2 linked regions of the Ketobacter alkanivorans genome follow. The protein of the gene in region 2 interacts with the protein of the main gene of each other region in a pairwise test. Links are inferred from orthologs where the notes say so. Each region holds a gene or a part of one and is shown on either strand. Other genes may lie near its edges.

Region 1 (3,226 bases), 3.5 Mb from region 2 along the record:
GAGTCCGAACCAAGCAACTCGTTTATATCCAGAAGAATAACCATTTTGTTATTAACATTTACCAGGCCTTTAATGTAGAGCGTATTAACGTGATCGCCTAGGTCAGGAGCAGACTTCATTTCCTCTGCTGATAAGCTGTAAACATCGCTTACCGCATCAACAACAATACCCATAATTCTGGAACCCTTTGCGGTAGCAACCTTCAAAACAATAACGACTGTTAGAGGCCCATATTCGACGTTCTTAAGCCCAAACCGTTGCCTAAGATCGACTATTGGCACAATGGTTCCGCGCAGATTGATTACGCCCTTAACATGAGGAGGCGAATTGGGAATAGGGGTAACACTCTCCCAACCTCGAATCTCCTGGACACTCAATATATCTACACCGTATTCCTCACTGGCCATAATAAATGTGAGATATTGGTCGGTCTGATCATTATCCTTTGACGTTATCTCAACATCGTTACTGTCATAAATACGTTCTTCTGCCGCGCCCATAATTCAGCCTCCTGTAGAGCCGTTACTGCTTACGCTGCCCGAATTTTGCTTGAAACCAATTTCAAGCCATTCTTAGACTGCTGTCTTACACCAGCCATATGAATAAGATCGGTAATATCTAGTATCAGTGATACTGTTCCATCACCAAGAATGGTAGCACCGGAAATCCCATCCACTTTTTTATAGTTGGATTCCATGCTCTTAATCACCACCTGTTGCTGGCCAAGCAAATCGTCAACAACCAGCGCAACTTTCGAATTTCCAACTTCAACCACCACCAGTAAGCTTTCAGACAGATTATCGCTAATGGGATCAACACCAAAAACTTCGCATAATTTGATGATAGGTATGTACTCATCACGCAGACGAAACACATCACAACCACCGGCAACGTGATTAACCAGCTCCATATTTGGCTGCAATGACTCCACAATAGAAACCAATGGAATGATGTAAGTTTGGTTGCCAATATTGATAAGCTGGCCATCCAAAATTGCCAAAGTCAGCGGCAAACGTATAGTAAAAGTGCTTCCCTTTCCCGCTACCGATCGCACTTCGATACTGCCATTTAACTCAAGTATATTACGTCGCACCACATCCATTCCTACTCCGCGACCGGATACATCCGTCACCTTTTCCGCAGTAGAAAATCCTGGCTGAAATATCAGCTCCTGGATTTGTTCATCAGTAAGAATTTCGCTCTCACCAATCACCCCATTCGCTCTGGCTTTTGCAAGAATTCTCTCACTATTAAGGCCCTTACCATCATCAATTATCTCAATTATGATGTTGCCGCCCTGATGAAATGCGTTGAGAGTAATCGTGCCTGTCTCCGATTTACCAGCCGCACGACGTTCTTCCGGCAACTCAAGACCATGATCAAGCGCATTACGCACCAAATGAACCAGTGGATCGCCAATTTTTTCCATGACTGTTTTGTCAAGTTCGGTGCTTTCGCCTAATAATTTGAGATCGATTTTCTTACCCAACTGCTTGGAAAGATCGCGCACCATGCGAGGAAAGCGACTGAACGTGAAGCTAATGGGAAGCATGCGTATACGCATAACACTTTCCTGAAGCTCACGAGTATTATGCTCTAGCTGAGCAAGCCCCTCCTGAAGCTTCTGAAGCTTATCCATATCAAATTCATTGCCCAGCTGCCCCAGCATGGACTGAGTTATGACCAGCTCCCCAACGAGGTTTACCAGACTGTCGATCTTTTCGATCGACACACGGATCGACGTAGACTCTGAGCTTTTCCCTGAATCCTTTTGCGCAGCAGCCTTTTGGGTTGGCGCTTTTATGTCCTTCTTGGGCAATTTTTCTGATTCAGGTTGCTCAACAGCCTGCTCTGCCGGAACGCCGCCGGGCAGGGCTCCTGCATCAAGGTCAACAACTGATGATTGACTAGGTAGTTCACCAAACAACCCCGCTGTTGCTAAGATGGTAATATCAGACTCATCTACAACCCATTCGAATATTTCTTCAATATCCGACTTGGGTTTTACTGTAGTTAAATACATCTCCCAGCTTAGATGACATTCTTCCGGGTTCAAGACTGGAATATCGGGCAATTTGGATAGGTTTGCCTTAACATCCAGCTCACCCAGTTCTGCCAGTTCCCTAAACATTCGCAGCGGTTCATTGCCAGTTCTCAATAGATTCCCATCTGGCACGAACTTTATATTCCAGGTTACTTCCTCAGCCGACTCTGCCTCTAGTGTGGGTGCCATTTGTGACGTAGCAACGTCGGCGGCACCCGCAGCAGAAGCATCAGTTGAGGACGTCGGTTCACGCCCTTCAAGAATATCATTGAACGCCTGAATCAAAACCTTCGACTGCTCTGTATCCACCGCCTCTTTTGCCTGCAGCGCAGTCAACATACTGTGCAAACAATCTACTGACTGCAGCAACAGATCAACATGGTCAGGAAGCAACTGGCGCGAACCCTCACGCACTTGATCAAGTAGCGTCTCAAGAACGTGAGTAAACTCTGCAACCTCCGTAAACCCAAACGTGCTGCTACTGCCTTTGATGGAATGAGCCGCACGAAAAATACTATTAATCGTCTCTGAATCAACGTTCTCGCAATCAAGATCCAGCAGGCTTGACTCCATCACCTGCAAGCCTTCGAAACTTTCCTCAAAGAATACCTGGTGGAACTGACTCAGATCGATACTCATAGTGCTATCCCAGTACTTTTTTGATGGTGTTCAACAGCTGATCTGGATTAAACGGCTTCACAATCCACCCTGTCGCCCCCGCCGCCTTGCCCTCACTTTTTTTATCAGCCGCAGACTCAGTGGTTAACATCAGGATGGGCGTAAATTTGTAATTGGGAAGTGTCCTTAGGTTTTTTATAAGGGCTATTCCGTCCATAACCGGCATATTCACATCAGACAGAACCAAATCGACACCACCCTGCTTGGCCTTGTTGAATGCATCCTGCCCATCGCAGGCTTCAACCACCTCATAGCCCGCCCCCTGCAAAGTAAAGCTGACCATTTGACGCATGGAAGCGCTATCATCGACAGCTAGTATCTTAGTCATTTCAGATCTCCGTTTAATACTCGTTTAATGCTGTAATTTTAAAAATTCTGACACACCCAGCAATGAGGCCGCCTTTACAAAAGGTTCAGAGGGATTGCTGATTGAGTACTGCATATGCTGCTTTTCCATAGTTGCAAACAGGGAAAGCAAGATCTGCATAGCGCTGGTGTCAATGC
Region 2 (3,154 bases):
CCTTGGCATTTCCATGGAAGAGTACCACGCCATGTTGCAAGACAGCATGGCGACACGGCTGTTCAGCCTCAATGAGCTTGAATCCGTCGAAGACAACATTACCACCGGGTTGCAGCAAGAACAGGCTCACAACCCCCTGGATGACCTCCAAAGTGGGGTATTCCGCACCCACCTGGCCCGCGCGATTGAACAGTTACCTGAGCGGGAGCAATTGGTCATATCCCTTTACTACGACGAAGAACTAAATCTTAAGGAAATCGGGCAGGTACTGGGAGTTAGCGAATCTCGTGTCAGCCAAATTCACAGTCAGGCCGCCCAACGATTGCGCGCCCGTCTACAAGAGTGGCTTTGATTCTTCTACAAAAACTGGATCACACCAAATCTGCTACTAGACTTAAGCGGTAGAGACTGTTGAAAGGCCCGGAAACCGTCAGCTTATCGCTGGTTGGGGCATTTAACAGCCAGTTACAGCAGTAGTTTGCTTAACAGACGTAGTGAACTGGGTTCATTGGAGGCAACCTTGGACAAGAATATGAAAATTCTCATTGTTGATGACTTTTCCACGATGAGACGCATTATCAAGAACCTGCTACGCGACCTTGGGTTCACCAATACCCAGGAAGCCGACGACGGAAGTTCTGCTTTGCCATTACTGAAAGCCTCGGATTTTGACTTTCTTATTACAGATTGGAATATGCCGGGAATGACGGGTATAGACCTGCTGAAGGCGGTGCGTGCGGATGAAAAGCTGCAGAGCCTACCTGTATTGATGGTGACAGCTGAAGCCAAGCGAGAGCAGATCATCGAAGCCGCGCAAGCTGGCGTTAACGGCTATGTTGTGAAGCCCTTCACCGCTCAGGCATTGAAAGAAAAGATCGAGAAGATCTTTGAGCGGGTAGATGCATAGCACTATTCACCGTTAACGGCAGATGTGAGATTAGCATGACGGAGCAAGCTCAGCAGGACAGTTTGGTGGAGTACGCCAAAACCCTGGTTGAACAACTGGAAAGTGGTGATGCGAAGGAGGCGATGCGAACCATCTCCTCTTTGCACCAGCAGCGGGATCAGGTGTTGTTTCAAGAAGTTGGAAAGTTGACCCGTAGCCTGCATGAGTCAATCAAAAACTTTGCGATTGATACCAGTGACAGCGTGATGCGCGATGAAATGTCGCGTATGCAGGATGCATCCCAGCGATTGAATTATGTCATCGAAAAAACAGAACAGGCGGCTAACAAAACTATGGACATGGTGGAGCACACCATGCCGGTTTCTGGTCACCTGCGGGAAAGTGCCCAATCCCTGAAAGAGGAGTGGGACAAACTTATGCGCCGTGAAATGAGCGCAGATGAGTTTCGACAGTTAACGAAAAAAGTGGATGGTTTTTTAGTAACTGCAGTGGCAGATGCATCCACAATTGACTCCAATCTTTCCAACATCATGCTGGCGCAGGATTTTCAAGATCTGACCGGTCAGGTGATCAAGCGAGTCATTCAGCTAGTAAAAGAAGTAGAAGATAACCTGGTGAATCTGGTGGCAATGGCGAGCACCATTGATCAGATTACCGGTGCTAAACATGAACTTCCCCAGAAAGACATGAAGGCTAATGAGGCAGATATTGGACCCGAGGGGCCAATTATGAATCCAGAGGCGCGAGAAGATGTTGTCTCGGGTCAGGATGATGTGGATGCCTTGTTATCCAGTCTTGGGTTTTAGAGGAGTTAGGGGATGAGCTTCGAAGGTGATGAAGAAATACTACAGGACTTCCTGGTTGAGGCCGGGGAGATACTGGAAGTACTGTCAGAACAACTGGTTGATCTGGAAAACCGACCCGACGACGCTGATCTTCTAAACGCAATATTCCGAGGATTTCACACAGTAAAAGGTGGGGCAGGGTTTCTGCAATTGGACACCCTGGTGGATCTTTGTCACGCGGCAGAAAACATATTCGATTTGTTGCGTAATGGAAAGTTGTCGATCAATGCAGAATTAATGGACGTAGTGTTGCAGGCGCTGGACGCTGTGAACAGTATGTTCGAGCAGGTTCATGGCCGCCAGTATCCAGATCCTGCTGATCCTGCCTTGATGAATGCGCTACATGCCATTTTGCAGGGTGATACACCGGCTGCTCCTACAGCGGAGCCTGCAGCTGAGGAAGCTCCCGTTGCCAGTGAAGCGGCTGATAAAGGCGATATCACTGACGAAGAGTTCGAGCAGTTTTTGGATGCGCTGGACGAAGGCAAAGACAAGGCACCAGCAGCACCGGCTACCAATACATCAGATGGAATAGATTTGTTTGGCGAAGATGATGAAGTCGCCGCCGCCTCGGCTTCAACCTCTGACGAAATCACAGAAGATGAATTTGAAGCGCTGTTGGATCAGTTGCATGGTAAAGGCAAGATTGGTGGAGCTGCTGCTGCGGCCGCCGAGCCAGAGCCGGCTGCTGCAACTGGCTCCGACGAAATATCAGATGACGAATTTGAATCCCTGTTAGATGAATTGCATGGCAAAGGTCGACACGGCGGTACACCAAAAACTGAGGGCGATGAAGGTGAACCTGCAGCGGCAAGTACTGATGGCCAATTAATCAGCGACGATGAATTTGAATCCCTGTTAGATGAGTTGCATGGTAAGGGTAAAGGGCCTACTACCGGAGCAGTCGAGGAGAAAGCACCAGCTGCACCTGCCGCAAGTAAGTCAGCGACACCTGCCCCTGCCGCAAAAGCGCCTGCACAGCCATCATCGCCGCCTCAGGCTGCGCCGAAAAAAGCAGAGGCACCCACTGCCAAGCCTGCAGCCACTGCCAGCCCAGCCAAAAAAGAGGCTGTTGCCCGCGGAGCCGCGCCGCCAAAAGAGGCTCCGGCTGCTGCAGAAAATACGGTTCGCGTTGATACCAAGCGCCTCGATGACATCATGAATATGGTGGGCGAGCTGGTATTGGTACGAAACCGCCTGGTGCGTTTAGGCTTGCGAACCGCCGATGAAGATCTGGCAAAAGCCGTTGCCAACCTGGATGTGGTCACCGGCGATCTGCAAACCGCAGTCATGAAAACCCGGATGCAGCCGATCAAGAAGGTATTCGGTCGCTTCCCTCGCGTTGTTCGGGATTTGGCACGTAACCTGAAAAAAGAAATCACCTTGGAATTGGAAGGTGAGG

The links.
Region 1: the proteins of Kalk_RS18995 (region 2) and Kalk_RS03950 interact in binary tests that used the Escherichia coli proteins (3 or more experiments, as listed by UniProt). The link is inferred for Ketobacter alkanivorans from one-to-one orthologs.

The regions. Positions count from the first base shown.
Region 1 is NZ_CP022684.1:955,573-958,798, forward strand. Bases 107-3,005 are described here. They hold Kalk_RS03950 (chemotaxis protein CheA), read right to left. Parts: upstream 2,684-3,005; coding sequence 530-2,683; downstream 107-529. Other genes in these bases: Kalk_RS03945 (chemotaxis protein CheW), read right to left, coding at 107-500; Kalk_RS03955 (response regulator), read right to left, coding at 2,688-3,005. Outside these bases: more of Kalk_RS03945, read right to left, coding at 1-106; more of Kalk_RS03955, read right to left, coding at 3,006-3,050; Kalk_RS03960 (STAS domain-containing protein), read right to left, coding at 3,075-3,226. UniProt on the Escherichia coli protein: Involved in the transmission of sensory signals from the chemoreceptors to the flagellar motors. CheA is autophosphorylated; it can transfer its phosphate group to either CheB or CheY.
Region 2 is NZ_CP022684.1:4,436,059-4,439,212, forward strand. What follows is about bases 1-2,827. They hold Kalk_RS18995 (protein phosphatase CheZ), read left to right. Parts: upstream 1-942; coding sequence 943-1,713; downstream 1,714-2,827. Other genes in these bases: Kalk_RS18985 (RNA polymerase sigma factor FliA), read left to right, coding at 1-352; cheY (chemotaxis response regulator CheY), read left to right, coding at 521-907; Kalk_RS19000 (chemotaxis protein CheA), read left to right, coding at 1,726-2,827. Also shown: more of Kalk_RS19000, read left to right, coding at 2,828-3,154.